Regions from separate parts of the Paenibacillus sp. cl6col genome, predicted to be linked through region 3. Evidence: riboswitches for the same ligand, from Rfam matches in the RefSeq annotation. Region 3 holds a riboswitch; each other region holds the start of a gene.

Region 1 (10,728 bases), on a different contig from region 3:
GACCAGTTAGATCTAATTGATCTAGCTGTTTTTTTCATATTTTCGTGTAATCGGAAGGACGTTGGCCCTTAGCCGGAATATGTAAGATTTGACTTGATTATCAAAAGGGACTAACCCGTGAAGGGTCAGTCCCGTTGCGTCTTGCTATTATTCTACAAGCTTCCAGGATTCATCGCTGCCCGGAATGCTCTTCGTCCACCACTCGGCTAGGTAGAGCTTGCCCTCATAGCGAACCAAATCGCCTTTCACATATACATTGCCCGGCACGTAATCTACACTGCCGTCTTCGTTTGGATTCACTTCTTTATGCCATGCTATGGAGTTATCCGGCGCTTCGCCTCGTACCCACCAATTTGCTGTGTATTTCTCTCCTTTGTAGATAACCGTATCACCCTCATAGTAGATCTTGTTCGGATCATACGTATCCGCAAGCCCGTCGGTAACGGTAATATTCCTCTCTGCCAAGGCTTGCAGGCCTTGATTGTCTTCTACAGTGTACACCAGTTTGTAGGTTCCCGGAGTAGAGGAGTCAACCGTTCCTTCGATCGCGATGCGATCGGTCAGGTCGCCGTCCTCTTCATCCGCAGCGGTAACTCCTTCTTTCGGATCGAAGTGATCGCCCACGAGAATTGTTTTATCCGTAGCGCCATGAATCACTGGCTTGTGATTGATCTTTTCTGCCACAGTGATCGTACGTTCAGCAACTGCTTGCTGTCCTTGGCTGTTCTCTACGGTGTATACCAGCTTATAGGCTCCTGGGGTAGAGGAGTCAACCGCTCCTTCGATCACGATGCGATCGGTCAGGTCGCCATCCTGTTTGTCCGTAGCGGTAACTCCGTCTCTCGGATCAAATTGCTCGCCCACGAAGATCGTTTTATCTGCTGCACCATGAATCACAGGTTTTGAAATTACCGGCGGAATGCTTCCATTTCCGAATGTCTTAAAAATATCGGTAAATTGATATTGCGCCGTTACGCCGCTGTTGTTTTCCAACATCGCATCCCGGTTCATCGACCAGAAGGAGGTCATCGCCAGCCCTTTCTCGATCGCATGATCCACAACCAACTGCGACCACTCCGTCGTAAAGATCGGATGAAGGTTGCTTTCGAACCCGATAGATGGCGTCGTACCAATGATTCCATAAGCCTCTTGATCGGTTAGATCGATGTTAGCGAATTGCTTGTAGTATTGCTTCACTTGATTCTTCGTCGAATCAACGGCTCTCAGAGAAGCGGAACCATAGTTTTCGCCAGGCTGGAGCGTACCATTGCCGTAGTTCATCGTCATGATGTTCACGACGTGGACATCCACGCCAGCAGACAAGTAAGCTTCCAATACATCCAGTTGAACAGAAGTCAGACCGCTTGGTAGTACAGGGAGTGTTAATACGATATCGACTCCTGTTGCATCCTGCAGCTTCTTAATTGCCTTTGCGTTAGCGATATTCATGTCTTTGTCCTGAGCAGCGCCCTCAATGTCAAGGTCAAATCGGGTCAGTCCATAGCCTTGAACCAGCTCCATATACGTATGAAAGAGCGTATCGGTGTCTTGAGTGACTTCCCAGAATGCAGCTCCGTTCGCACCGCCTAGCGAGATCGTGACATCTCCGCCCAACTCACGAATTTCCCGGATGGACTGCTTAATTCCTTGATATTGGGTGTCGTTCGGATTCTTTTCGCTTAGTAAGGAATGTCCTCCCCAGCCCCATTGCACTTTGCCGTCCGCTACTTGACGCCCAACGGGCTGAACAAAGCCGAGATTGAAGAATTTCACGCCGGTATCCTCGGAAATTCTGGCAAGGTTAGGAGCGCCATTGTTGGAATAGCCCGGCTTGGTAACCCATGCAACCATGTCGATGAATGGGGAATTGACTTGCTTCGGCCACTCGATTCCTTGACCAACCCCAAAGTCATACCCCGGTGCTGTCGTTTCGATAACGGTAATGGTACGTTTTTTCTCGACCGTTAATCCTTGCGAGTCCGTAACAGAGTAAATCAGCTCATACTTGCCGGCTGCATTTGTATTGACTTCTCCCGTCACGGCAATATGGGATGTGAGATCTCCGTCTTCTGCGTCCGTAGCCGTTACGCCAGCCAGCTTATCAAAGCTGTCGCCGACTTTCAGCGTCAGGTCTGCTATGCCATGCAATACAGGCGGTTGATTCTTGCTTGGAGCTTCGATAACTGTAATGGTGCGTTTTTTCTCGACCGTTAATCCTTGCGAATCGGAAACGGAGTAAACCAGCTCATACTTGCCGGCTGCATTCGTATTGACTTCTCCCGTCACGTTAATACGTGATGTCAGATCTCCGTCTTCTGCGTCCGTAGCCGTTACGCCGGCCAGCTTATCAAAGTTGTCGCCGACTGTAAGCGTCACGTCCGTTACGCCATGCAATACAGGCGGTTGATTCTTGCTTGGAGCTTCATCACCCAAAATGAGTTGTCTGTTCATCTCTGGGCTGTTATCCGACACCCGCTGAACCAGCTCCATGCTTGTAATCTTGGCATCTCCCTTCAGTTTGAACGTATAGGATCTGCCAGTTTCAATCGTTTTAGCATCATAGACCGATTTCAAATCGACGACCGTGTAACCGTTCTCATTTGTTACGGTTCCCGCCAAATAATCGCCTGAAGTCAGCGGTCCATCGGCTTGGATGTAGAGCTTCGGCAGCTTAACCGTTTTAGCTCCTCTTTCCACCGCTTTCAACACTTGATTCGATTCGGTCAAAGACTCGTTATTGAAGAGGGTGATTTCATAGCCTTTGCTGTTGCCCCAAGCCTCAGTATACGGTTTCACATCCGCCGTAACGTCCAGCTTGGTATATTGGATTTCATGTGTTGTCAACGCCTGGCTCCCGAAGAGGCCTTCTTTCGTTGCCTTTGTTAATTTGTCGCGCTTGGCAGGATCCGCAGTAGGGGCATCATTGGAAGCCATCCAAGCAATGACGCCGCCCAGACCGTTTTCAAGCACATATTTCGTTTTCTCTTGAATGGATCTTTCATTGTCATACGTGTAGAATACGCCAGTTGTCCCATCATACAGATAGGGAGCTTTGGCTGCATCATCCCAATATTCCTTGAGATTCGGGTAAGTGGCCTTCAGCTTGTCGAGGTTGCGATAAGACCAAATCCCTGTTCGGCGGCCGCCGTCCCCAACAGCGAGCGCTGCCTCGCCAACCGCGCCGCGGGATGGAGTCTGATCCGCATCCTTGGCTGATAGTGCTGCTTCGCCGAATAGCCCCGGATGATTCGGATCGGATCCTTGCGATACTTTATCCCAGCCGCGAGTGTAGTAGGCTGCCCCGACAACAATCTTGTTCGGCTCGGCTCCTTGCTGAATCAAATATTTCACGCTCTCGTCTATGGACAGGTTGTTGCCCGTGAGCGGGTCGTTCGGGTTCGTATACAAGCCGGTATGGTGGCCGCTTATTTCATCCCATGCACCGCGCATGTCATAAGTCATAATGTTGGCAAAGTCTACAATGTTGAACAGTCTCGGCACATCAATGCCGATATCGATCTTACTCTTCGGCGCTGGAAGTGCAACAGACAGTTCATACGCTTTACCAAGCTCGGCTCCTTGCTTATTCAATGCGTTTTTGATATCTTGCAGGAGTAAAATATAATTGTTTTTATCCTCTGGTATAGCGTATTTCGTACCTTCATCGTTCTTATTATCGACCATATCAGGCTGTCGAACTTCAGCCGGGAACTCCCAATCGACATCCACGAAGTCCATGTTCGTGTACTTGATGAATTTCATGACATTTTGGATCAGATTTGCCCGTTTGGAAGCATCGGCTGCAACGACAGCGAAGTCGCCTGATTTCGACCATCCGCCAAGAGAGATGCCGATCTTCAGATTCGGGTTTTCTGCGCGCAATTGCTGCAGGGCGATAAGGATGCCTGCATTGGCCGCTTGCCATTGAACGCCATCCTGGCCGACAGGCGCTTCTACTGCCGCATCCTTATCCGTAAAGACAAGGTTGCCTTGGGCATCAAAATCGAGAAACGCATAGTTCAGGTGGGTTAATTGATCGGCCGGTATATCCTTAGGATAAAAGTTCCCTTGTCCTCCCCAAATCGACCAATCGCCATAGTACATAACATTCCTTATTTCCTTTGTCGCGTTTTTGACCACAGGTTCCTGTGCTGCGGAAACAGCCGACCCTGCATAAGCCGGTGCCAACGAAGACACGAACATCATGATGGTCACTACCGTCATTGCGAACAATCTCCGTGCACTCTGCTTTTTCCCAGTCTTCATCCGTTATTCACTTCCTATCAATAGATTTTATTAATAGGCAGCTAGGGTGGGGCATCTCGCCATGGATCATACAAAAACAACCATACGACTAATAGAGATGGGGGTCTATTAATCGGCAACTGGCTGGCATAGAATTTCTTCCTTAGCCCCTTTAGTTTTGCGTCACTAGATTTCCCTAGCTTTGCCTAGTAATACCTGCAAACATGCATACTCTTGCATAACGATACATGTTTACACCGTTAAATATACAGCAGTTTCACGTTTATTTAATGGGTCATACGGATTATTTGTGAATATATGAACATAGTTCGATATTATTATTCACTAGAAATATATCATGTTGAAATCCGGATGGAATAAGAGGATGTATGTTAATTCCATATGGTTTGATACTGGACATCAGCCTAGTAACTGCACCGATCCCTTGTTATTCCTTGTTATGCTTTTTTACATATTCCACATGTCCGACAAGGTTTGGGCAGTAGGTCTTAGGGAGGGAATTAAAAAGGACTGATCCTCCTTTTCTGGGCAATTATACCTCGCCCAAAAGTTGAAGAATCAGGAACAAAACAGTGGTCTGACGATCATTTTCGATAACGGAACCAGGATTGCTTTGACAGCTAATTCATTTTATTTTATAGTAAGTAACACACTAACTACTAAAGGAGTTGCCATGGAAGAACTTTTTAAAGAACTTCAGAAATGGGGCTTTTCACAATATGAATGTAAAGCGTACATAGGGCTATTGAAAAATTCTCCTATAACCGGATATGAAATAAGCAAAAGGTCAGGTGTACCTCGTTCAACGATATATGAAGTACTGGCAAAATTAATGGATAAAGGTGCGGTGTATACAGTACCTACTGATCCTGTAACCTATGCGCCATTACCAGCAAAAGAATTAATCCGTCGATTGCGTAATGACTTTGACAATTCTATGGATTATCTTGAAAAGAATTTATCTGCGTTAGAAAGTGAACAAGAAGTAGATGTCATTCGACGCATCAGCAGTGATGAGCGCGTTGTGGCCGAAATGATTGACATAATCGATAAAGCTAAAAAAGAAATATGGTTGTCGATTTGGGAACCACAAGTCGCTTCGATAAAAGGTGCTATAGATGAGCGGATAAAGGATGATACCCACGTCTTTTCTATTCTTTTTGGAGCACCTGAGATTCAGCTTGGGGCAACGACTCATCACAACTACATGGCTCCAGAAGTAGCTGAGGAACGTATGAACGGCCGCTTAACGATTGTTGCACGGGATAATGAAGAAGTATTAATTGCAAATTTCGCGCAAAATACACCTGCATGGGCGGTAAAAACGGAAGACCCGGCACTTGTGTTAATCGCGATGGAATACATCAGGCATGACATTATGTTCTCAGAATTAGTGAAAGAAGTGGGCCCAGAGAAAGCAGAAGCGCTTTGGAAAAACGCTCCTAACCTATTTCATGTTGTTACCGGGAAACGGTTCAAATAAATTGAACCGTATTTTCTTTCACTTTTTCGTAGTAGTTAGTAAGTTAGCTTCTAATACTTGAAAATAAAGAGGGAATGAAATGAGTCTGTCGAACGTCCAAATGAATTCGTCTCCGAGAGCTGAAGATAGCTTTATCCAAGGAGTAAAAGATTGTGTCCCCACGCTGCTGGGTTATTTAAGTATCGGATTAGCTGCAGGTGTGATCCAAAAGACTGCGGGACTTAGCATCGCTGAGATCGCTCTGATGTCTATGATTCTCTATGCTGGCTCAGCTCAGTTTATTGCTGCGGGTATGATAGCAGCAAGTAGTTCGATTACTGCCATTATTATTACGATTTTCTTTGTAAATCTTCGTCATATTTTACTTAGTGCAGCACTAGCACCTTATTTCCGGCATCTTACTCCACTTCGCAACATGCTAGTAGGTTCTCTACTCACCGATGAGACATTCGGTGTCGCGATTACCGAGGCGGCCAAGAAAAAGCGAATCAGTGAGAAATGGATGCATGGCCTCAACATAACCGCTTATGTAAATTGGCTTGCAGCGAATCTAGCAGGAGCATTTTTGGCGCAATGGATTTCGAATCCTGAGAAATTCGGACTAGCATTTGCCTTGCCAGCTATGTTTATTGGAATTCTCGTACTCTCTATGGTAGGGCGAAATAGAATCAAACTTGATATCGTTGTCGCAATTATTGCAGTGGTCATTGCTGTGGGAAGTTCTTTCTTTTTGTCCAGCAGTATGGGCGTTATTGTGGCTACAATTATTGCTTCAACAATAGGAATGGTGGTAGAAAAATGGAAGTAAGATGGGACATTTTTTTGATTATTCTAGGCTCAGCTTTTGTCACGTTCATTCCAAGGGTCGTTCCTCTTATGGTGCTTAGTCGGTTTGAATTACCAGAATGGGCAATGCGTTGGTTAAATTATGTCCCCATTTCTGTAATAGCTGCTCTGATAGGTCAAGAGATATTTATCCATGACGGAAAGCTTACATCTCTTACCAACAACATTGAATTTTTTGCAGCCATACCGACTTTTTTAATTGCGATAAAAACAAGAAGTTTATTGGGAACCGTACTGGGCGGTATTATCTCCATAATCATTTTACGCTTATTGTTTTGAAACTTGATACTAGAGTTTTGGCAATCTTCGCTCTTAACGTGAAGAGAATAGTAAAGCTACCGAAGTGAGAAGCCAGTGGTACAGGCTTGTGTATACAGTGAAAAAGACGACTATTATCCCATAAATAGAATAATAGTCGTCTTTTGTTTCGCTCTACGGCCTCGGATTGATCCAAGGTTGTATTGCTCGATTTATTGTTCTGATTCGATTGGGGCTACTTGTCGTTGCGAGATATCATTTGATGATAACGATAAACACTTGATTCCGACATTCCCATTATTTCAGCAACTTCATTTATTGTACCTTTAACTTCAAATACCCCATATTCCTTTAATTTGAAAATAGCAAGTCTCTTTTGTTCAGGTGATAACTGAGCACCGGATTCTAATATATCTTTATCTATTACTGAATAAATGATATTACGAATATTATCGGTAAGTTTTTCAATAGGTTGTTCCTGGTCAGTTTCTTGTTCGATAAGATCTATAGCTGAACTTAGATTGGCCAATTTTAATATATCCTTTGCGACTTTCCTATAGACATCCGCATCAAAATTTATACATAAAAGACCTTGTAATTGACCTTCACGATCTTTTATAAATAAAGTTGATGAACGGAATTTTTTACCTCTGGGTCCTTCTCCAACATAATCTACAACATAATCCTTTTTTAAATATACCTTTTCGTTGATTAATTTTTTTGCATAGTCAGTTAAAGGGCCATTTAAAGATCTTCCACTTAAGTCTCCATTGACTATGTGACCGATTTGAGAACCCCCATTAGGATTTAAAACATGTAATACAAATTCATAATTAGATCCCAAAATTTCCCCGAAATAATTCATTATGTTTTGATAGTGTCGAAATAGTTCATTATCCATTTAAGTATTCCTCCTAATCAGTTATTCCTGAATTTCATTCACTATGAAATTGCTCGCGAATTCATATTCAATTCCAAGGTTGAGCAAAATCTCTTTCAATAAAAGATGCGCTTTACTTCTCGTACATAGATGCGTTCTTCTTTTTTCAGCTATAGACAACCCAACTTCGGGTCTTTTATCGGCAAGGTTTCGTTTAATGAAGAAGCCAGCATTCAAAATAGACAACCCTATTATAACTTATAACAAGTTTTTTAGAATTTTAAAAGGGAGAAACATTAAATTTGTAATAAAAAATTCCGATAATAATAATTTATTATCATTTGTTTGACTGCATGAATATCTATGTGGTACTCTGTCTGTGTAGTAATAAAAAATAATTACTATAATAAATTATTTCAAATTATGTGAGAAGGATCAGAAAACATCGTTGTTTTGATGGCATTGATTGCAACGAGTATGATTACAACGATAATTTATCCAAGTATTCAATTCGTACTAAGAAAGGGTTTGATGATTCTTAGTGTTACTTTTGAAAACCCTTACATGGTGGGCGGGTGACTAGTATGGCAACTATGGGGAGGAAACTAATATGAATATGAAATTAGTACCTGTTAAAGAAAAAAGGGTTGTTAATTACAAAAGTTGTTTTGATGTGATTGGACCGGTTATGATCGGCCCCTCCAGTTCACATACTGCAGGTGCCTTAGCTATTGGAACAGTTGCCAATAAACTATTTCAAGGTCTTCCCAAAAAAGTTGTGGTAAGGTATTATGAATCATTTGCTGAAACCCATAAAGGACACGGAACTGATTTTGCAATTATTGCCGGTATATTAGGATTTGCTGCCGACGATAGTAGGGTGCCTGGTGCTATTGAAATAGCAGAATCTAAAGGAATTGACATTACCTTTTTAGAAGAAGCAGGTGATAGTCCTGCCGGTCATCCGAATACTGCAGATATTTATTTGGAGGATGGAAATCGAAATATTAGAACAATGGGAACTTCAGTCGGTGGCGGATTAATTGAAATTAAACATATAGAAATTGACGGGTTTAGCTTACATCTTCAAGGGCCATTGCCGGTTATTATAGCGATTTCCGAGAGAGATGACCTTGAATTTATATTACGCAGGATCTTTAAACAATATAATGTGGAAATTAACAATTTTAATAGTTTGGAGAAGTCAGGAAAATATTTATATCAATTTGATGTGGATTCTCAATTATCTAGTGATGTTCAGAAGGAATTGAGAAATTCTAGCAGTGCAGCTAATATCATTATTCTTTAATTAGATTAGGGGTGAAAAGTTTATGTACATGACTATAAAGGAAATTATCGATGCAGCTAATCAAAGGAAAAAGCCAATTTATGAATTAGCAATCGAGCAGGAAATCGAGCAAACTAAAACTTCTTATGAAGATGTTTGGAGAAAAATGGAAAGAAATTTAGTGACTATGGAGAATGCTGTAAAGAAAAGCGCTGAGGGCAACGGAGTATTTTCTCCGACCGGTTTATCCGGAGGGGATGCTGTTAAAATAAAACAATATCGTGAAAGTGGAAAAACCCTTTCTGGAGATTTGATGATGCTCGGGGTCCAAAACGCTATCGGAGTTAATGAAGTAAATGCGTCGATGGGAGTTATTTGTGCAACTCCAACTGCAGGTGCAAGTGGGACAATCCCGGGAGTGCTGTTTAGTATCCAAGATAGTTTACAATTAAGTCATGAAGACAAGGTTCATTTTCTATTCACTTCAGCTTTATTAGGAATGGTAGTAGCAAATAACGCTTGTATTTCCGGAGCCTTCGGAGGATGTCAAGCTGAAGTAGGTAGTGCCTCAGCAATGGCTGCAGCAGCAGCAGTAGAAGCTGCCGGAGGAACACCTCAGCAATCATCTGACGCTTTCTCAACTGCACTGCAAAATTTACTTGGTCTAGTTTGTGATCCGGTTGCAGGCTTGGTAGAAGTTCCTTGTGTAAAGAGAAATGCTATTGGAACGGCTAATGCCTTAGTAGCAGCGGATATTGCATTAGCAGGCGTAACCAACATCATCAATGCTGATGAAGTAATTGAAGCGATGTTCGTAGTAGGAAGACAGATGCCTCGCGAATTAAGAGAGACAGGTTTAGGTGGAATTGCAGCCACTCCCACAGGAATTGCTATTAAAAACAAAATTTTCGAAGATAAGGTTACTAGAAAATAAGATAATAATAATATATAATTATAGTAATAAAAGATTACAATATTTACACAGAAATGTAAGCGTTATAGCAAAATAATGGAATTTCAACTCATGCTTTGTGAAAAAAATCACAGTTATTAAGGTTCATTCTCCAATTCTCTATCAAGGATGAGAGGAGTGTATATCGATATCTATTAATGCCATATAATGTAATAGTATGCATTAAATAGTTTTGTAAACGTAAACAATTTTAACAGTTTTAAAAGAGAGGAAATGATAAAGTAGTTAACCAGTATACAAGGAGGAATTATAATATGAATGGGAATACAGCCGAAAAACTTGAATTTACTGCTGAAGATACTACAGGGAAAAACGAAAAATATCCAGATCCCAAAAAGTGGCACAAGCAAGATACCACCTGGGCATTGAGCCTTTTTGGAACAGCAATTGGAGCAGGCGTACTCTTTCTACCTATAAATGCGGGAGCAGGAGGTTTATTATCGTTACTGTTAATTACAATACTTGCATTTCCTGTTATGTACTTCTCGCATAGGGCGCTTGCTAAAATGATATATGCTTCCAAATCTGCTGATGAGGGGATTACAGGTACGATAAGAGAGTATTTCGGTAATAAGGCAAGTATAATTTTTAACCTCGTATTTTTCTTATCGATTTATATTATCGTGCTGATGTATTCGGTTGCACTAACAAATACTGCAAGTAGTTTTATGGTGAATCAATTGCACATGAATGAGCCGCCAAGAGCCATTCTATCGCTTGTATTAGTACTCGGT
Region 2 (10,728 bases), on a different contig from region 3:
GGCCGGATACGGATTATCATTGAAGGGGTAATCGATAAACGGATGGGAAGAGAAGTGTCTTCCTGGAGCATAATTACCCCGAGAGTACTTATGAATGAATCGGCCGGTATCAGGCAAAATAAAACCATGGTGGCGCTGCTCTACTAAAGGCTTGGCTGGATCCGGCTCATCATAGCCGTAGTTAGGGTCATCAACTAGCATAATCGTACGAATAGAATACATACTGCTGCCCATCTCATCCAGCGAAGAAAAGAACTTATTCTTATCAGGGAAGCATAAAAATTCCGTTGTATTCAACGCCATTTTCCAGCCCATGCACTCTTCCTCGATTTCCATGACCTCTATATCAACCTGTTCTGCGTCAAATGTAGGGACTTTGGAATCTCGAACCTCCCAATGGGGAACCAATTGTCGGCAAATTTCAACAGAGCGATCCGTCGACCCTCGATTGATGAGAATTCCATGATCAAAAAGTGAAGCATGATGCTTCAACCACCATGGCAGCAAATATTCCTCATTGTAGAAGTGAGAGATTACAGTTCTCATGTTTCCATACCTCCTTTTCCTATTACTATATGAATCTCAAATAATAGAAGCCTCTCATAATCGTTCCTACATACATACCTTTTTTCATCGCCATTGTCCGGTTCTGCTTCTTCCATCAACGCTAATACGATAAAAAAGGCGGCCCTTGGTTGGGCCACCTCTGAATCATTCCGTATGCAACTAGTTCCCTGCTTATTGTGTAAGGCTATATTAAGAATTGCTTTCCAGTATTTCTCGCAGTACTGGCTCCAGTCCATCTGCCATCTGCACAAACCCTAGATCGGTAGGATGAGTGCCGTCCACGAAGCATTCAAGAGCATGCTGTGGAAGAAGCTGTTCACCATCACAGAAGTAGATAAGACGATCCCCTGCTTGCCGCAAGGATTCCACTAACGTCATCTGCATGTGCTTGCGCACTTGATGCAGTCTGGAGTCCTCCTCATCGAAGCGTGTAAAGGAGAATGCAAGTCTCGATAATATAAGAATCGGAACTTCTGGATGCGCTTCACGATAAATCCTTACGAATTGCGGCAGTGTCTCCGCATATCGTTCTGGAGAGACGCTGTTCGCTTCGTAGTCCAGAATAAGACAAGCTGGATCGGATATAGATGCAATAATATGAGCTAGCTCGGCCTCTCCTTTTCCATGGCCAGAGAAGCCTAAGTTAATGAATTCACGATTGATTCTTCGACTAAGAATGTTCGTGTAACACATTCCAGGACGCATGGCGCATGCCCCTTGGGTGATGGAGGTTCCGTAAACAATAACCTTGCCTGGATCCTCATAGGCAGGCGGGGACTCCACGATGGCATCCCTTTTCAACCCGACCATAATCTCCTCTACCCCTTGATACAGCGGGAAGTTCAGAACGACAAGCCTTTTCTGTGCTTCATCTCGGAAAAATAGGACAGACTCATACTCAGAATCTCTAGGATTCCATCCTGCCGTCGTACTTCGGTAGTGGAGATGTCCATCCGCTTCCACATAGCAATCGAAGCCGCACTGCCCCGTCGCCGACATATGATACATGTCGTGTGGGCCAGATAACTTCACCCGCAGAAACAGCTTCGAAGAGTCCGTCACGAAGCGGATCTGACCACCTGCTGTATGATCCGCCAGCCAGTCGACTCCCTCTGGAATTTTGTGTTCTGGCGATACGGGGAGCCGTCGATATTTCCCCTCCGTAGACAGCCAGTGTAATCCAGCAATTGCGAACGGCGCTTCAAGCGGCGAATACCAGATCACATCGGATGTATTCGTCCTCTGCTGCTCCACCGTTAACTCTGCTTCCTTCACTTGTACATCTTGATATTCCGAATCCATTTGCAAGCTCCTCTCGAATGGTGTGCTTACCCAAACAGACACTTACTCACTGGATTAATTCTCCATAGTATATTCCTACTCCTCTTCACTTCTTACATAATTTCGATTGGGAGGGGGAATGTATGAAGAGTATTAATTTTGAAGACACAGGAGGAACAAGGTTATGTCCCGAAGAAGTCGTCGAAAGTTGCTTGTTACAGGTGCCGAGAACAGTGTCAATGCTTTTAAAGCCGAGGTCATGCGCCGCGAAGGATTTGCAGTAGATCCGAACCGGCCGAATGATGTCAAATATGAGGTAGCTAAGGAACTGGGTGTGCCGTTGCAAGAAGGGTACAATGGACAGTTGTCAACGGAAGATGCAGGTCGCGTTGGCGGACGAATCGGCGGCTCGATGGTGCGGGAGATGATTCGCCTTGCTCAGGAGAATTTAACGAAGCAGCAGGGGAAGTAAGATAAGATCTCTTTCTTGGCATGCCAGACATTATTTCATGCAATAATCATTCAGAAACGGTAGGAGTGTCTGCTTATGTGCTATGAGAGCATTATTATTGGTGGCGGCATTGCCGGGCTGCAAGCTGCCATTCAGCTGGGGAGATACCGACACCGCGTGCTGGTGATCGATAGTGGTTATGGCAGATCTACGATATGCCGTTCCTACCATAATGTGCTCGGATGGCCTGAGGGAGTGTCCGGTACTCAGCTTCGTCTTTTGGGTAAACGGCAGGCCACATCGTTAGGCATACATCTGCTTGAAGATACCGTGACGAGTCTCGCACCTAATGGCGAGCATGGCTTCACCGTGACGACAACAGAGAACGGCCTCTTCACAGCAAGTACACTCCTGCTCGCCACTGGAATCATGGATCGGCTTCCATCCTTGCCCAATCTCATGCCCTGCCTAGGCCTTACGGTGTATGTATGCCCTGATTGCGATGGTTATGAAGTGAGCGGTCGGCGAACCATTGTGCTCGGTTCTGGCTCTACCGGAGCTGATATGGCACTAACGCTATTGTATTGGACCCGTGACATCGTCTATGTGAATCACGAGCAGAAACCCTTGTCTGCTGATCAAATGCAACAATTGGACGCACAGAAAATTGAAGTAATTGATGCACAGATTGAAGAAGTAGTATGTAAGGAAGAAGGTGTCTTCCGTGGCGTGAGACTTTCCGATGGAAGGATCATCGATGGAGAGCGTGGATTTGTTGCCTTCGGAGGCAATGAGGTGAAGTCCTCCCTCGCAGAGCAGATTGGGATAGAGCGGCATGAAAATAAACACATTATGGTGGATCCACGTACGAAAATGACCAATGTCCCGAATGTATGGGCGGCAGGAGATGTATGTGTGCATTCGGAACAGGTTACGATTGCGATGGCGGAAGGTTCACAAGCTGCAATTTGGATGCATAAAGCAATCCTTCAGCAGGCTTCCCCTAAGGAAGGATCCTCATCATCTTAGATTGCTAACGCCTCCTTCCAGCATCCGGTTGCTGCAATTGAGCTTCACTGCTGCTATCCGATCCCCTACGAACTGCACCTACCAGCATGGTGGGTTATGGAAAACATATTGCTACATACGGTACAATAGAGGCACAGACATAGTGCGTTAAGGGGGTGCCTCTTATTACGAAAAAGAATCAAATCATGTCCAGATTGCTTGGTTTCACGGCTCTATTGTTTCTCCTTGCCGGGTTAGCCCTTATCCTATATCCGAAGTGGAATCAATACAACGAACAACAAAGAGAGCTTCGGCTCCTTACGGAGTGGGACAACTTGCCGCAAGACAGCATTCAAGTAACCTCCAAGATACAAACCGATTCAACCACACCAAAAAAACAGGAGCCTAAATCCATTGACGGTCTCCTTGTATATGGGGCAATATCGATCGACAAAATCGATCTGCGGGAACCTATGGTAGAAGAAGCCACACCTGCCTCTCTCAAGGTTGGAAGTGGAATCGTTGTCCCCGGCCGAATGCCGGGCGAGATCGGCAACTTTGTATTGGCGAGCCATCGTAGTCTGACATTCGGCAGACACTTCAATAGACTCAATGAGTTAAAACAAGGCGATAAAGTTCAATTAGAAACGTCGGATCAGACCTACACGTATACCGTGCAATCGAAATCCGTCGTGACCCCAGAAGATCTGTCCGTTCTCGATCAGAATCCAACGGATCGGGAGCTGACACTCATCACCTGTGATCCAATCGACACAGCCACACACCGGCTTATTGTGAAGGCTGTCATGGAGAAGACCCCATAACGCCGCATCAATCAAAGACGCCTCCAACACCACTGTTTCTGTGGGATTGAAGGCGTCTTTTTAACACGGCCTGCTAGCTTCGTGGCGTATAGAAGTTTTCCGTGTAGTAGACTTTCGATTTACCTCCGAAAAATACGCCTACACCCATTCGCGAATAATCTCCTAATATGTTGGCACGATGCCCTTCCGAGTTCATCCAGTTCTCATGAACGAAGATGGCACTCGTCTGGCCAGCGGCAATATTCTCTCCTGCGGACTTATATATGATTCCGTCTGCCTTTATTCGATCGAACGGCGACTTACCATCCGGATTATTATGATCGAAGAAGCTTCTTTCTCCCATATCACCGCTATGCTTGCGTGCTGTTCCTGCGATCTTATCGTTCCATTGCAGCGGCTTCTTGCCATTGCGTACGCGAACTGCGTTCGCTAGATCGAATATTTGCTGCTCGAAGCTTGTCCGCAATTGCTCGCTAGGCGTACCGAAGTAACCCTTGAACGACAACTCCACAGCTTCAGCAATGAATTGGACAGCTGTTACCGTGCCGCGCTGACTCACATCATAGAACACCGTCGCATAAACGTCGCCTACCTTGTGCATACTGTATGTTCCGCCGTTATCCTTGTAGTTATAGATGGTATTGCCTTTCTTAATTCGGCTGATGGAAGACCCGTAGGCTGCTGTAACTTCCTGCTTCGTCGAACCAAATCCAATGCTGCCATAATCAGCCTTAGCATTCGAGTATAGAGCTACAACTTTCTTGTTGAGCACACCGACCTGCACATACTGCTTATAATCCTTGTTATAGATGTACCACTCGAACCCGTACTCGCTTACGTCTTTGCGTGCTGGTTGTCCCAGTCGCTCGAAGAGCTGCTTCTCACTCATACCGAGCGAAATGCCCTGAACCTTGACTCCTGCCGCCTGTGGCACATTCAACAATTCTGATGCAGCAGTCCCGCTTCCGCTAGTTTCATCCGCTGCATAGAGAGTTGGCTGTGGCATGAACATGCCGAACAGCAATGCAGCACTAAGCCCTATTGCAATTCTTCGCTTGCTGCCTACCAATGATTGTTTTTCTTCTACTTGCCAGTTTGCGTTGTTGTCAGTCGTTTCCGTACAACGTGTCCGCATCCTTACCATCTCCCATTCTTTGACGTTATCCGCTCGAATGAGATGAACACCAGGGGCGCTTCTTGTATATACAAAAAAGCGCCACCCTAATGGCGGCGCACTTAAATAGACGCTCGTATTGTCGCAATTAGGGCAACCCGGCTGTCATCGCATTGTGTAAATGCATTAGACCCGTGGCTTTGCGTCCCCTGCTTTCGCGAGGGTTTGCCATTATCCAAATGTAACAGTTATATGTCTATGGTAACATGCAACAGAACTGCTTGTACACTCCTGAACGATTGTAATCTTCTGTATGTGGACAGAATAGTAGGCTAACCGCCAAGGAACTCTCCTTGGCGGTTCATATATCAACGCCTTACAAATAATCGTTTCCGAGCTATCCACATGAGTGCTGCGGCAGTAATGAGAATCATACCGACGATTGGCGATACAGGCGCTTCTTCACCAGTTTGCGGCAGCTTACCCCCCGCTTAGCATTCGGCTTCTTCGAATCCGTCTTGCCTCCTAGATCTGCATCATCAGGATTTCCTTCATCATCCTTGTCACCGTCTGGATTGCCCATGCCATGCTTCCACCCGGTTCCGTCGTATTTCCTGTATCGGGATCTGTCGTCTCACCAGGTACCGTAGGCTGATCAGGGTCAGTCGTCGTTAGGCGAGAGTCTACTTACACAATAATCCATGATTCTGAACAAAAACTGAAACATACGTGGTTCACTCTTTAAACGAATTTTAAACGAACGATCGACCTCTCCTTAATCTTCACCCTTTACGCTCAATAGACAGAGGCAAGTACGCTCTGAAGAACGGGAGGAATAGGAACGTTATGCGGCTCTATGAAATATTGCTAGCTTTCTCTTGCTTTGCATTATTGATAAGTACTCTATTTACACGCAAACTGCCCCGGCTAACCGGCATCGTAGCCAGTACAATCAGCATGTCCATTCTCACGCTGCACTTGTGGCAAGAGGGTTATCGATGGCAGATGTTCGGCGTGTACAGCCTAACTATCGTAGTAACGGGGAGTCTATGTTGGAAAAGTATACGGTCATCTAGCACGTTCAATCTGTGGAAATCTGTGCGCTATACTTTATTTGGCCTATCCTGCGTCGTAATCACATTGAACGTCTTGTTGTCGTCATACTTGCCTGTTTTTCAGCTGCCGAAACTGGAGGGACCCTATCAAGTAGGCACATTTACGATGTCGCTAACGGATGAAGGTCGAGAGGAGATCTATACAGAGAATGGTGGAGATAAACGTAAAATCCTTGTGCAATTCTGGTACCCCGCACAAGTAGATAATGTGCAGAAGACCGTACCTGTCTTTCCTGAGGATCCAAAGATGCTCACTGCCTATAAAAAGGGATTATCATCATTTATCAGGCTCCCTGAACCGATATTCGATTATTGGAAGTACATCCGCAGCAATGCCTATGAAGAAGCAGCAGTACAGCCTACTTCCGTTCCCTATCCATTAATAATCATCAATCATGGAATGGGGACAACCCGACTGCTTCATGTGTCTCAAGCCGAGCAGCTGGCCAGCCACGGTTATATTGTCGCTTCCATCGACCATCCGTACAGCACAGTAGCTACAGCGTTTCCAGATGGCATAAATACAGACTATCGAACTACTTTCAACATGGATAATTTCTATACGGTAGGCAAATCCATCGGAACGGTATGGACGGAAGATGTGAATTTCGTCATTCGCCAGTTGGATGGCTTGAATGCTGGTCACATGCCAAGCCCACTTACGGGCGCCATCGACATGGACAAGATTGGTGTCATGGGCCACTCCTTCGGGGGTGCGACCGCATTTAACGTCTTGAACACGAACCCCCGCGTCAAAGCGGCGGTTAATATGGATGGCTCTCTCTATGAATTAGACATCAATAGACTAGCCGACAAGCCCGCCCTGTTCCTGAAGGCTGATAAGTTCACCGAGATGAAGGAGCAGCAGCGTAAGGGGCTTATTACAGATACGAAGATGAGCAGCATCATTGCACAAGAGCTTGCCATAATGGAGAAAGTAAAGCAGCACGGTGGAAGCATCATTCAATTGGAAGGTGCGAAGCATTATAATTTCACCGACCTGCAGCTCTATTCGAATCTCCTGCAATACGCCGGTATTACAGGAACAATCGACGGGTACAGAGGGTCATCTGTCGTCAATCACTATGTTCTGGATTTCTTCAATAAGAACCTGAAGGGTACTGGCGGAGCGCTGATGAACAGCACCAGCAGTGAATATCCCGAAGTTACTTTTCGTTGACACACAATAGTAATGCTACTAGGCCGGGAAAGGCAGTCTTCCTTCCCTTCCCGGCCCCAGTCTAATGAAGATAAAAAATCAATTACAGGGTAAGGAATCGATTTAATCATAAGTAATATACCGACGGTTGGTATCTATTTGTGCAAAAAAAAGTTGTTCTACCCCTTACTTGAAATTCGGCGGACATTCCATCCATTGATACCTGCAACCACAATTCCGGAGCCGAGCAAGCTTAATCCCCATCCTGTCTGACCAAGCCCAAGTAGGACTCCTCCTACAGTCAGCAGCAGCAGTCCGATACCACCACTTATTATAGCACCTCTGTATGCCGCCTTCCGAGATGGATGTGCAGCTTGATAAGCCTGATTCATTGCTCTCTTGTAGGTGCTGTCAGACAGCCTCTTCGTAGATTCAAGCAGCCTCTTATTTCTCATATTCATGCGCTCCCCCTCTCCAAGTTCTTCCTCATCTTCATCACAGGTCCCTCTCATTCTCACTTTGCAATTCCTAAGTTAATGACTGCACTTGCTAAAGCACATACGCCAAACAGAACCGCCCAGCCTGCCCAAGTGCTTGTATCGCCACGCCGCTTGCTCAGCACGAGTCCGATGGTTCCCGCTATTAGAACCACACTCGCGATGACAGATCCAACGATAAATCCTACATGCATTTGCATTGTCATCTCCTCCTTCACTCTACATTCAGGAAAGCCCCCATGTTCTTGTATTGCTCCATCACTTTCTGAATCAAGCTGTCGCTGACAACATCCACGCCTAATTGCTTCATCATTAGCTGCAGAAATCGGAGACGTCGAACGGTTCCCTCGATGTCTCGCATAAACAGTACCGGGTTCATCCATACGTTCAACAGCAGCAAGAACACTTCTGCGCATTCATCGGGATATTCCGTCCTAATCGATCCATCTTCCATCCCTTGCTTCATAATAGAAGCAAGCTGCGTCGCATCCTGCAGAACGCAATCCTTGATCCCATTCACGACAAACTGTGGATTATGGATCTGTGAGCATAGGAGAGCATCAAGAGAGTGCGCATCGTGATCGACTGCAAGAGCTTCCAATAGGGAAATGAGCTTCTCGCGGGCATTCGCTGCTTGAGTACTCTGTATTAAGGTCTGGAACATGTCTGCTGTACGATCTGAGCGCTGGTTCATAACCGCCTCCAAAATCTCTTCCTTGGACATAAAGTGATGATAGATCGCTCCCTTGGACATTCCTACTTCATTAATAATGTCTTGAATACTCGTTTTGTCATAACCCTTTTCCATGAAGAGTTTTGCTGATACCGCCATAATCTGCTCCAGCGTCTGTTCTGGATATTTGTTTCTTGCCATACTGTTTCCTCCTCCATTTTAATACCGACCGTTGGTATCTATAATGATGATGTCACAATCAAACTCTTTCGTCAATAACGTAAGACGCTTCGCTATTCGATTGAACTTTTTTGCCTCCCACATTGGTGTGAACGCACATAAAAAAGGCAGACGCCCCTATTCCCACACAATTCAGTGGTTTTGGAGCGTCTTCGCCCTTCTTAAGGGACTGACTCATATGGTTGCTGCCCTTACAGAGTGGTTACTTATGGAATTGCATACACCGTACACAACTTATTCAATGATATAAAAAAGTGCTGTCCAAGCTACGATTTTAATGGAATCACATTTTTATCGATCTGTGCTTTAGAGGATTCCCCAATGAGTCCTAATCTCCACAATGCTGTCCCTTTCAACTGATGGCGCTTCGCAAGCCCAATTACACTGCTAATCGTCTTCTCGTTCTCGCTCCATGTCGAAATGCCTAATACCAGCTTCTCTTTCGATACTTCCTTCAAAGCAAGCGTAATGGCCTCATTCACTTTGTCCAATGGCTCCGGCACTTTCCCTCTCGTATATTCATACGCCATAATAATGAGATCATCCGCCACTGTTGCCAATGTCTTATAGTCATATCCTTGATAGGCTCCATTCAATGGATGAAGCGCAAGAGAGAGCTTGAGATCAGATGCCTTAGTCTTCTGGGCCAAACGTGTAACGAACTCATTAAAGTCCCGCTTTGCCTTCCCAATATCTCCAGACAAGCCCAACCCTTCAAAATCAAGCACGATGCCGGAGAAATTTTTGTCCGTTGCAAGCTGCACAATATCCGCAATCGCCTTATCGCGAAGCGCCGAATCCTCTAGCATTTTCGTCAGCTCGTTCTTCCGATCTGAAGCAAACACCATGAGATACGGACTAGTTCCTTCCTGCTTTGCCTGATCCACTATCCCCTCAGGTGTTATTTCTCCTGCAGCTTGGGGCCAATAGAAGTCTTTGCCGCTCGTTGTGATCGTTCCATCTTCTTGAAGCCTTGCCCAGCCAAATCCCACAGTATCAAATTGAGGGATATACTGGCGCTCGCCGAAAGCTTTTACCGCATAAAAGGCCATACTGTACATCTTCTTCGGCGGTGACTGCAAGGAGACGACTTTCGTTTTCTGATTCCAGGATACTTGTGCACCGAACTGCTTACTGAAAAAGCTGAGCGGAATATAGGTCGTTCCGGTACGGGCAAACGGCGCTGCACTCAACTGCACGGCCTGTCCATTCACTTTGGCTATCTTCTGGTTCAATTGCAGAACTACTACCTTCTTCCCATCTGCAGCCATTTGATTCGCCGTTACCGTCTTATCTTTCGCATTCCACAGCACTTCGATGCCGAGCGCTTCTGCGATTCCACGGAATGGAACCATCGTATTCCCCTGTACAATAATGGGCTCTGCCTGAAAATCTAGCGGATAGTTATCCAGCATAATCTTCGTCTTCATAGATTGACTGTTCCCAGCCGCCTCTGCGATGCCTGCTTGCTGCGGAAGTAGCAGCGTAGAGGTCAATAGCATAGACAACAGCGAACAGATAAGAAATCGCTTTTTCAAGAAAGCTCCCTCATTTCTTACAAGATTATGAGAGCGATTGCTCTATTATTCTCTCATTCGGATCTATTTTAACTTATTTCTCAATAGAATTCCTGCAATTCCTTAATGTTCCAGTTTATTCACAGGCCTGTCGCACCTCATCTGCAAATCAGTCTCTATTTACATCAAAGATATCTCAATGGGAATGATTCGCTGATCGCAAGAATACATATGAGATGTACAAGTTATTAACCACTGTACCAATTCCAAATAGAAGGAGTG
Region 3 (10,728 bases):
TCATGAGTCACCATCAGAATGGTTGTGCCCAATTCTTCGTTAGCTTCGCTTAACGTTCGCAGCAGTTCTGTTGCCGAGTTGGAATCCAGCGCTCCCGTTGGTTCGTCCGCAAATAGGATCGACGGCTTTTTAACAATGGCTCTTGCTGCCGCAACCCGCTGTCTCTGTCCGCCGGACAACTCACTGGGATATTTCCCAAGCTGCTGGGATATGCCGAAGCGTTCGGCCAAGGAACGTATAGAGCGATCGATTTCCCCTTCGGATAGCCCTTTTAGAGTAAGGGGGACAGCAATATTCTCCATGACCGTTAGACTGTCCAGCAAAAAGTATTCCTGGAAAATAAAACCAAGATGCTCATTGCGGAAATCTGCTGAACGAGTATCGTCAAGCTTACTGATATCCACACCGTTAATGGTAATTTCACCGTCTGTCGGCGTATCAATGGTGGATAATACATTAAGCAGTGTCGTTTTCCCGGAGCCGGAGGCCCCCATGATGCCGATAAATTCCCCAACATGCACGTCAAACGAAATTCCGTTCAGAGCAGGTCTTTGCATGGAATTGTATCGTTTCGTTACGTCTTTTGCCTGCAGCAAACTTGGCATAAAATCTCCCTTTCTGTATGTTTGTATATATAACGATAATTTTTTTAGGATAGAAAGGCATGAGTATTTCACGCACAAAAAAATGCCGAGTTCGGGTAATACCCTAACTCGACACTATATTCTAGCTATTTTTGAATCTAATCGGTTACCTCATAGGTAGCTGACGTTAAAAACATTGCGGGAACACATTAAGCATACACTTGAGTTCGATCATCCGAAAGTTCTTCAATCGTTATGTAATCAAAATGTGCCTCATACCCTTCTCCCTGCGGACTGCATGCATAAATGCCCACTTGAATGGGCTTCGACTCCTGCTCAAATAAATGTGTCATGCGAAGCTGCTTCCAAGCAGAACCATCCAGTGAGTAATCGACATAAAAGTCGTTCCCAATCCGGGAAATACGGAAGTAGACCGGAGCATCCCCATTATCAACCTCTTGGGTTGACCAGTCCGAATATCCGTGGTTCGTTACCACTGCGCCGAGCTTATTGCTGGCATCCGGAATATATTCTACAGATGTTTTGAGCCAAGTGTCTGGCGAATAGCGAACCATTAGCCCTGCTTGGTCATAACGGTGAACAGGATAGGAATATACCTTGGTCGTCAGCCTGAAGTTCCCCTCAATTTCTGTATATAGAAAATGTCCATTATCGACTTCAAAGCCATAATGTGTCTTTTGCCAGTAATCGGTTTCTTTGGCGGTGCGAACAATGAGTTTTGCAGATTCTTGATTGATCTCCCACGCTCGAGGCGGCGAGTACCACATCAAGTTCGTGTTCAATTGTTCATGTTCAAAATTTTCATGCAGTCGAATTGAATTGCTCATCTGAATTGCCTCCATGTCGTAGTCTCTATTCCATCATAGGTGGAATCATCCCTACTGTACAGGGCGCAATTAAGATTACGGTGCATCTCCTACGTTATGAAGTGACCTGCGGAGAGTCCTGTTCCAAAATAATGCCATTCAATACAAGTCGAACAGGAGCACTAATCGTATCCCCAACCGGACATGTACGCTCAATGAACTGCACGAATTGTTCGATCTGCTCATAGGAAGCATTGCTCTTCACATGGATGTTGTAGCGAATTTCAGAATAGCCTCGGCGCACGTCAGATTTGTTCATGAAGCCATCTGTATCCAAATCCCCCTCAAGCTCCACCCAAAATTGCTCCAGCTGAATATTGAATTTACGGGCATATGCTCTTGCCACGATGGACTGGCAGGCGCCTAACGCACACAGTACGACTTCAACCGGATTCATCGCCGTATCCGTACCGCCCAGCGATTTCGGCTCGTCAATCGTAATCTCGAAATTCCGTGATCTCGCCTTTACAACCATTCCCTCTTGCAGATGTGCAGAAGCAGTAAATGTTTCAAGTGGCATTCATATAACCTCGCCTTCCTATTTTAACCAACATTATATCACAGTTAAAAAATATGAATAGTAAGAATGTTCTCTTGCTTCCAAGAAAAGAAGGGAGACTGCAGCTTTCTGCAATCTCCCTACTATGGTCAAGCCGCAAACGAAGCATCCTTTATTTCAATGACCACACCTGTGTAACCCAATCTGCATAAAAGTCGGGCTCATGAGATACCAGCAGCACTGAACCAGTGTAGCTGCGCAGTGCCTCTATAAGGGCCTCCTTCGCCCGAGCATCCAAGTGATTCGTCGGTTCATCCAACACGAGCACATTGCTGTCCGTCAGCATCAATTCGCATAATCGTACCTTAGCCTGCTCTCCGCCGCTTAGCGAGCTGAGCGGCTGCCGAATATGCTCCTCCGTCAACCCAGTCATCGCAAGCAGCTTGCGTATCTGCTGATGTGTCATGTCTGTACGGAATGCGCATAATTGATCAAGCGCGGAATCGTCGGATACGAACAGCTCTTGAGCAAAATAAGCGACCTTCACCCGCTCTCCTTGACGAACATTGCCATGCAATGGGGTTAATTCTCCAAGCAGCGTCTTAAGCAGCGTTGTCTTGCCAACCCCATTATGACCGACAATCGCAATCTTCTCTCCTCGTTTCATCAACAGATTCAGAGGCGAGCATAGCGGCTTCGCATAGCCGATTTGCAGCTGTTCAGCCCTCATAATTCTACCTTCAGGCTCCACATGAACTTGGAAAGAAAATCGCGGCTTCGCACCAGAAGTTGGTCGATCAATCCGCGTCATGCGTTCCAGCATCTTCTCGCGGCTCTTGGCCTGCTTCGCCTTGCGAATCTTATTTTTCTGAACAAAATCTTCGAGTCTGGCAATTTCCTTCTGTTGTCGGCTATACGCTTCGTGCTGCTGCAAATTATTAAGCTCGTATACGCTGCGGAATGCCTCGTAGTTGCCTACATAACGCTTAATATTCTGGTGCTCGACATGAAAGATCGACGTGGCAATTTCATTTAAGAAAGAATTATCATGGGAAATGACCAAGAAGGCTTGCTTATACCCCTTCAAATAGCCCTTCAGCCAATCAATGTGCACCTCATCCAAATAGTTCGTCGGTTCATCCAGCAGGAGAACATGGGGCTCTTCCAAGAGCAATCTTCCTAGAAGCAGCTTCGTGCGTTGACCTCCGCTCAGCTTCTCAACATCCCGATCCAGACCAATATCAAGCAGCCCTAAGCCTGCTGCGATCTGTTCCAGCTTCACTTCAATCTCATAAAATCCCGAATGCTCCAGTCGATGCTGAAGCTCCCCATACTTGGCAAGCCATAACTCCAGATTGTCAGCATCTTCGGCCATCTTGTGTGCCAGCTCCATCAAATTCTGTTCCATGGCATAGAGGTGACCAAATGCCCCGCGCAAATAATCGAGCACGGTCATCCCAGGCTGCAGATCAATATGCTGCTGCAAATAACCTACCTTCACATGAGGCAGCCACTCCACCTTCCCTGCATCCGGCAATAGCTCACCGGACAGGATACGCAGCAATGTTGATTTGCCCGCTCCGTTGCTGCCTACAATTCCGGCATGCTCCCCCGGAAGCAAGCGGAAGCTAATATCGAGAAATACTCGTTTATCCCCATAAAAATGGGTTACTTCTTCTACAGATAACATACTCATGTCATTCTCTCCTTTGCATGTGCGTAAATGATGCTCAACGCCAAGCGAGAGAACAGCTTCATAAAGAAAGTATTTGCTTGTGTGTATGCAAAAAAGGGCAAGGCGAACGAATCGCCTTGCCCTATACAAATAGCCCATAATAGGTAGTTCAATTTATCCTTAGTGCTGCAGACCAATACGAACAGACCGTGTCTGTTGGTTCCGCTTGGTTCTGCACCCAAAGTTCATGAACGCGTACTTGTATATGAAAAAAGGAATCGGTTCTTTATCCACTGTTCTTCGATTGGCATTAAGCTAAAAATGGGCAGACTTCTCCCGTCTTAAGCCAATTTCCGTTGAAGAACAGTTGACAATACCGCCATCCCCTTTCTAATCCTCATCATCATAAAATGGTATTACGAGGAAAATCATACACGATCATAGCTCGTCCTGTCAAGAATATGCAAAAACCGCCGCATTCAAAAGATGCGGCGGAATCGTAGAAAAATAACTTCTTATTGAGCGCTTTTTATAATATGCTGTGGCACTTTAATCTGAGGAACCACATTGTGTCTAGTGTATGTTGAGTTACTTACAAAATGATCCTCAATTTTTCGTCCGGATTCTTCCCCAGACTTTGTATATTCTAAAGCGGTACTCATAAGAAAATAATTATCCTTATTGATCCGATATTTAATGACTATGTTTTTCATATCGAGCATGATTTGTTTATTACCCTTTTGCTCCGACTTTTCCTGTTCTAATTTATCCTCTTCCTTGCTTGGTAACTCCGACCACAAAAAATGTTCAGCTTCCTTAGCTTTTTCATTTTCCAAACTCACTGTCACGATATAATCATTGCCTTCTGAAATAATGTTCGCTTCATTTGCATACATCTTGATCTGTCTAAAGAGCTCATTCAAATCCATATCCTTCTGTATTTGAGTTGGATTCATCAAATCATCCGGCAATTTCCTCCATTGACCATCATATTGAAGAAAATATGACCCTTCATTCGTTTGGTACTTTTTTAAAGTTAAATTCACCTCATTAGATATTATCGAATTTTCGAAATATAAGCCGATCGGTTCTTTCGTATAATCAAATCTTATTTTAGTTAGCTTAGAAGCTTCAATTTTTTGATCTGCCTTGATTGTCTCTGTCTGATTGATATCCAAGGAAAAGCTCTTTACACTTTTATCAGCCTCAATTGCTTTCTGCAATACTTCATCGGCTGTCGGCATCGTATTGCCGCATGCCGTTATCCCTAGTAATGATAAGAATGCTAGTAGTATGGTTATCCGTTTTTTCAAAATAACAGCCCCCTAAAATAATCTGCTTTACCCATGTTAGCCAATTTATAAAGAAGGGAACAGTAAGTTAAAACCTATTACTTCAATAAAATAGAAGCATTTGGACATCATCGATACATCTAATGGATACAGCAAGACTGTCGACAGTCTTGTTCTTTAACAGAACACCTCAGTTTGTATTCTCTATTAATTTGGTATGATATGGACAAATAACAGTGCACAAGTATTGGATATATTGCGAAAAATTTTTGGTTCGCAATCGAATACGGCGCTATCGACGTTAGCTTCATCTATGACTTGTACTTTGCCACAATTCTTAACATAAAATGTTGCGAATTGTTGATAGATTTCCACCTTGGTTCTTCTATATATTTAACGTATACGGAGATGAAAAATATGATTGGTATGAATATTCGTGTGTTGCGTAAAAAGCATAAATTCAGTCAGGAACAATTAGCTGAGAAGGTAAACGTGTCACGACAGACCGTAGCAAAGTGGGAAAACGGGGAGGCCTTGCCCGATATTTTTAAATGCAAAATACTCGCTGAACTTTTCCAAGTAACCCTGGATCAATTATCCCGTGATATGAGTGAAGAAGCGGCGAATCAGCTCGTTCCCACGGGGAAGCAGTTCTTTGGTGTTGTGAAGGTAGGAGATCGGGGACAGATTGTCATTCCCAAACAGGCACGCGAAATGTATCAGATACAAGCTGGTGATAAGCTGATTGTCTTGGGGGAAGATGCGACAAAAGGGATTGCTCTCTTAAAAAGTAATCATTTCATGGAATTTGTAGAGATGATCCAAAAAGCGGAGCGAGAGGTAGATGAATCAGAATGAGCAAAATTGTATTTTTTTCGATACCCGCACATGGTCATACCAATCCAACCATTCCGGTGGTTGCCGAGTTAGTCAATAGAGGCCATCAAGTTTGGTACTATTCCTTTCTAGAATTTCAGGAAAAAATAGAAGGTGCTGGTGCTGCATTCATTGCTTGTGATGAGTTCTTGCCCCAGCTTTCACAAAAGGAATTGGATCGCAAGGTTGGCAAAGATTTTACAGCATTAATTGAGATGGTTGCCGATACGACCATTGCTTTGGATGAGAAGGTATGTCAGGAATTAAGGGAAATCCAGCCGGATTGTATTGTATCTGACTCTATATGCTTTTGGGGAAAATTATTTGCTAAAAAACTAGAAATTCCATATGTTTGTTCGACTACTACCTTTGCTTTTAATCAGTACACCGCGAAACTGATGAAGCGTGGTTTCATCGATGTATGGAGGATGATCGTGGGTTGGCCCCGAATGAACAGAAAAATTCAGTTGTTAAAGAATCATGGTTATGAGATAGGGAATGTTGTATCGATTGTTCAAAATAATAATGAAACAGACGCCATTGTTTATACCTCGAAAGAATTCCAGCCGATGGCGGATACGTTTTCTGAGCGATATGCTTTTGTCGGACCATCCATCAGGCAGTCTCCGCCGATACAGATTAATAAAAAAGATAGAAAACTAATCTACATTTCACTTGGGACTATACTGAATCAAAATCAAGATTTTTACCAAAAAGTTATTCAGGCATTTGCAGATACGGACTATGATGTTGTGATGTCAGTTGGTGAAAAAACGGAGATTGCTTCTCTTGGCAACATACCAAGAAATTTCACAGTGAATAACGTCGTGGATCAAATATCGGTATTGCAAACAGCCGATGTATTTATTACCCATTGTGGCATGAATAGTGTGAATGAAAGCCTGTATTTTGGAGTTCCAATGGTTTTATTTCCGCAACATAGCGAACAAGGATTAGTGGCTGATCGGGTTGCTCAACTGGGTGCAGGTTTAAAGTTGAAAGGAAAGAAGCCAAAATATTTGGCAGCAGCGGTATCTGAGGTGTTGACGAATCGGACTTATCAGGAAAATGCGCAAAAACTGTCAGAAACTTTTCAGAATGCTGGTGGTGCAGTAGAAGCGGCCAATGTGATTTTAACTAAAATTCGAGCGAAGTCTTAGTGTACTTTCATGATCCTTTTTTTAAAATGGGGCAGCTTCATTGAAGAAGTGCATGACGAACATAAATCGTACTGGGTTGATAGACCTGGTACTTGATTGAATTTTGCGTACCTATAGGCACAGTTGTATACAAGCTGTTCATTTACATGTTACTATAGACATTTAATCTGTAACATTTGGATAATGGCAAACCCTAGCGAAAGCAGGGGACGCAAAGCCACGGGTCTAATGTATTTCACAATGCGATGACAGCCGGGTTGCCCTAATTGCGACATTACGTGCGTCTTTTTTTATTGCGCTGCCATTAGGGTGGCGCTTTTTTTGTGCTATTGTAAAGCGTCCCCGATGTTCATCTCATTTGATCGCAGAATGTAAAAGAATAGGAGATGTAATGATGCGGCCATGTTGTACAGCAACCAACAACGCAATGTACCAAGAACAGCATAAACACATTAAAGCAGGAAGAATGCGGCGTATGACGATTACAGCTAGCGCTGCGCTGTTAGCCGGGATGCTTATCTATCAGCCGACCCTTTATGCAGCGGATAAGCTGGTCGGTAGTATGATTACTGTCACGAAAACGAACAATGCTCCGCAGGCAGGGGCAGACCAACTGCAAGGCATCACCATAGGAATGAGCGAGGATCAACTATTCCAAAAAATCGGACTGCCGGTTCGCAAGGATCTAAGTGAATATGGCTTCGAGTGGTATATTTACAATCAGGATTATAAACATTACTTACAAGTTGGTGTTCAGGACCACAAGGTCGTTGCACTCTATACGAATGCGAATGATTCTTATGGAAGCATTGGATTCGGTTCAACCAAGCAGGAGGTAGAGGCAGCCTTCGGATCTTCCCTCAGTCAAATTAGGAAAGGCAATACGATTTACAATATGGACAACAGCGGACAATATAGCCTGTACAAGGTCGGCGGTATGTATGCAACCGTGTTCTATGATCTCCATCAAGGGAATACGGTGACGGCTGTCCAATTTATTGCCCATGATGTGGAACTGGCGTTCAAGGGGTACTTTGGCACGCCTAGCAAGCGATTGCAGACAAGCTTTGAGCAACAAATCCTCGATTTGGCTAATGCTGTGCGTGTCCGCGAGGGCATGAAGCCATTGAAGTGGAATGAAAAGGCTGCGGGAACTGCTCGCAAGCATAGCGACGATATGGGGCTGAGAAGCTTCTTCGATCATAACAATCCGGACGGCAAATCCCCGTTCGATCGGCTGAAGGCGGACGGAATCGTATACCAAAAGGCAGGGGAAAACATTGCTGCTGGACAGTCGAGTGCCATCTTCGTTCACGAGAACTGGATGAACTCGAAAGGACATCGTTCGAATATTTTGGGAGACTTTTCTCATCTAGGGGTGGGTGTGTACTTCGGGGGGAATTCAAATGTATATTACACACAGAACTTCGTCACGCAGAATTCCGTCGACGATAAAAAGCCCGATCCCGATGTTGTATCTCCTAGCCTCAGCGAATCTAAGGTTCTGACAGGAGATCCATTCGATGTAAAGGTCGAATATTCTGTGTCGGAAGCAGTATATTCAGCTTCATTCAGTCTTACTTATGACAGCCGCTTGACTCTCTTAGATATAAAGCCAAGCGTTACGATGGCTACCTATCAAAAGTTGAACTATCCGGATGTCCCACTTATCACGACAAAGAACATAACCGATTTACCTAATGGCCAGAAGCAATTGGATTACTCCGTAAATCTCAACGGAGGCGCTTATGAAGGAGACGGCGACATAGCAACCATCGCTTTCTTGAGCGACCAAGAAGGGAAATATACCTTCAATCTTGTAAATGCGAATCTGTTCAACGCAAACAATGAACGGATCCGAATCGGTTACATTCACTCGTCTACTGTTGATGTCATCAAGCCGTCTGTTCCGAATCCGAATCCGAAGCCAGAGTTGCCTATTTCGTCTTCCTCATCTGAAGGCTCTAGAGGTTCTAGTAGTTCTACACCTTCGACTTCTGTGGGAACAATTCCAGCCGGTAAGACGATGAAGGCAGGATTACTGGCAGAGACGATGAAGGAGCATGCAGTGAATGCGGAGTTCAAGATAAATGCGAATACCGTGAAAAAACAGCTGCAGGACAAAAATACCAAGCAGGTTCAACCCGATATTAGCGATGTAAGCATGAAGGATTACAATGAAGTCTCCTTCACGCTGGACAAATCGGCCGCCAAACTGCTGCAGGAATCAGGCAAGGATTTGCTTCTGTCTACAGCCGAATTCGATATTACCATTCCGAATAAGTCTATTGTGGAACTCATCGGAACGAGTGAACTCGAGCTTGTGGTGTCTCTTGCAGAGCATAAGGACAAAGGTTTTAGCAAGCATCATGGCGAGACGACCTTTACGTCTCCGATGATCACGATCCGCGGGCCGCAAGAAGCAAAGAATATCCTGTTGGAAATCTCCTTGAAGCTGATGGAAGCTACAAAGGATATTCGTAAGGCAGGCGTGTACGCAGAAGCTCAAGGCCTAACAACAAATGCTTGGAGCTATAAACTGGCCGGAATGAAGGCAGCTGATAAGAAGCATATTTCCTTCCAGGTCACGGAGTTCGGCACCTACACGATTGCAGAGCATGCAAGATCCTTCAATGATCTTACTGCACATTGGGCAAAGGATGAAATTGAAGTCATTGCAGCTCACGGACTGTTGTGCGGCAAAGACAGCATACACACATTCAAGCCGAACGACGTTATTACCCAAGCGGAGTTCGCCACCTTGCTTGATCGCTTGACGAATAACGGAGAGACTTGGGAACAGCGGATTGCAGAGCCTGGGGCACGTAAACCGATTACTCGCGAAAAAATGGTCGTGATGCTTACGCGGGCATTGAAAATTGATCTGTCCCATTCAAGCACTTCGCTTGGATTTAAGGATGAAGCACTCATCTCACAGGATGCAAAGACAGCCGTTGTGTACGCAGTGAGCAAAGGACTTATCAAAGGAACCACCGATAACAAACTTGATCCGGCGGGAACGCTCACTCGAGCGCAGGCGGCACTCGTTTTGTATCGCGTGATACACGAGCAATAAGATATTCATCATGACACAAAAAGCAGAGATCCTAGATTATCACATAGGATCTCTGCTTTTTTTCCTTTTACGGGCTGTACCGCGTGATAACAGTAATGCCGTCGGAACTATATTTTCTCAGTCTATAACTTTATTTTCTTTCTTCATCGACAATCGAAATCGTATCCTATTGAGCGTTGTCGATAACATCCTTCGGCACTTTGATTTCGGCCACTTCGTTATGCTTCGTAATCGTGCTCGTCACCTTCATGCTGATCGAAATCTTCTGTCCGTTCTCTTCCCCTTCGAGCACAAGTGTAAAGCCGCTCTTCGTCGGGAAGTAGGTTTCCTTATTCACGCCATATGTCATGGTAAGCGTCTTAACATTCATCTTGCCAAGCGCTTCCGCAGCTTCTTCACCAGATGACTCGGACAACAGCGTCTTCGCCAACTCCTTGCCTTTATCGCCAGACATATCCGTAGTCATGATGTATTCGTTACCTTCCACGGCAATCTTCGAATTTTTCTCTAACGGCTTGAATTTATCGAGATTTTGCGTCAAGCTCATTTGGCTCTTAATGTTCGTTTCCCACTGGCTCTTCAACTCATCCGGAACTTTCGCCCATTCGCCATTTACCTGAGAGTATGCTCCTTCTTTGGTGAAGTATTGTTTAATCGTTTGGTTCGTTTGGTCTGACAC

Evidence for each region. Region 3 has a riboswitch for cyclic di-GMP ahead of BLS15_RS18640 (CAP-associated domain-containing protein). Riboswitches for the same ligand answer to the same signal wherever they lie in the genome.
Region 1: it holds a riboswitch for cyclic di-GMP, as region 3 does, so the genes downstream of both, BLS15_RS29890 (glycosyl hydrolase family 18 protein) here and BLS15_RS18640 (CAP-associated domain-containing protein) in region 3, are expected to answer to the same signal.
Region 2: it holds a riboswitch for cyclic di-GMP, as region 3 does, so the genes downstream of both, BLS15_RS12460 (CAP domain-containing protein) here and BLS15_RS18640 (CAP-associated domain-containing protein) in region 3, are expected to answer to the same signal.

Annotation. Positions count from the first base shown of each region.
Region 1 is NZ_FNAZ01000017.1:10,208-20,935, forward strand. It holds gene BLS15_RS29890 (glycosyl hydrolase family 18 protein) at 148-4,266, opposite strand; cyclic di-GMP riboswitch class I at 4,378-4,462, opposite strand; gene BLS15_RS27035 (TrmB family transcriptional regulator) at 4,940-5,749, shown strand; gene BLS15_RS27040 (AzlC family ABC transporter permease) at 5,829-6,557, shown strand; gene BLS15_RS27045 (AzlD domain-containing protein) at 6,548-6,874, shown strand; gene BLS15_RS27050 (helix-turn-helix transcriptional regulator) at 7,089-7,754, opposite strand; gene sdaAB (L-serine ammonia-lyase, iron-sulfur-dependent subunit beta) at 8,344-9,042, shown strand; gene sdaAA (L-serine ammonia-lyase, iron-sulfur-dependent, subunit alpha) at 9,065-9,955, shown strand; gene BLS15_RS27065 (aromatic amino acid transport family protein) at 10,249-10,728, shown strand, end outside.
Region 2 is NZ_FNAZ01000004.1:115,288-126,015, reverse strand. It holds gene BLS15_RS12485 (glycosyltransferase family 2 protein) at 1-546, opposite strand, end outside; gene BLS15_RS12480 (SGNH/GDSL hydrolase family protein) at 757-1,869, opposite strand; gene BLS15_RS12475 (alpha/beta-type small acid-soluble spore protein) at 2,033-2,320, shown strand; gene BLS15_RS12470 (NAD(P)/FAD-dependent oxidoreductase) at 2,396-3,328, shown strand; gene BLS15_RS12465 (class D sortase) at 3,514-4,131, shown strand; gene BLS15_RS12460 (CAP domain-containing protein) at 4,205-5,266, opposite strand; cyclic di-GMP riboswitch class I at 5,395-5,485, opposite strand; gene BLS15_RS29960 (hypothetical protein) at 5,614-5,688, opposite strand; gene BLS15_RS28975 (hypothetical protein) at 5,676-5,828, opposite strand; gene BLS15_RS12450 (alpha/beta hydrolase family protein) at 6,092-7,540, shown strand; gene BLS15_RS12445 (hypothetical protein) at 7,699-7,980, opposite strand; gene BLS15_RS12440 (hypothetical protein) at 8,034-8,216, opposite strand; gene BLS15_RS12435 (TetR/AcrR family transcriptional regulator) at 8,231-8,890, opposite strand; gene BLS15_RS12430 (stalk domain-containing protein) at 9,196-10,467, opposite strand.
Region 3 is NZ_FNAZ01000007.1:93,022-103,749, forward strand. It holds gene BLS15_RS18605 (ABC transporter ATP-binding protein) at 1-605, opposite strand, end outside; gene BLS15_RS18610 (DUF1349 domain-containing protein) at 794-1,432, opposite strand; gene BLS15_RS18615 (OsmC family protein) at 1,527-1,991, opposite strand; gene BLS15_RS18620 (ABC-F family ATP-binding cassette domain-containing protein) at 2,143-3,666, opposite strand; gene BLS15_RS18625 (DUF6612 family protein) at 4,161-4,958, opposite strand; gene BLS15_RS18630 (helix-turn-helix domain-containing protein) at 5,355-5,795, shown strand; gene BLS15_RS18635 (macrolide family glycosyltransferase) at 5,792-6,973, shown strand; cyclic di-GMP riboswitch class I at 7,149-7,238, shown strand; gene BLS15_RS18640 (CAP-associated domain-containing protein) at 7,449-10,049, shown strand; gene BLS15_RS18645 (DUF6612 family protein) at 10,216-10,728, opposite strand, start outside.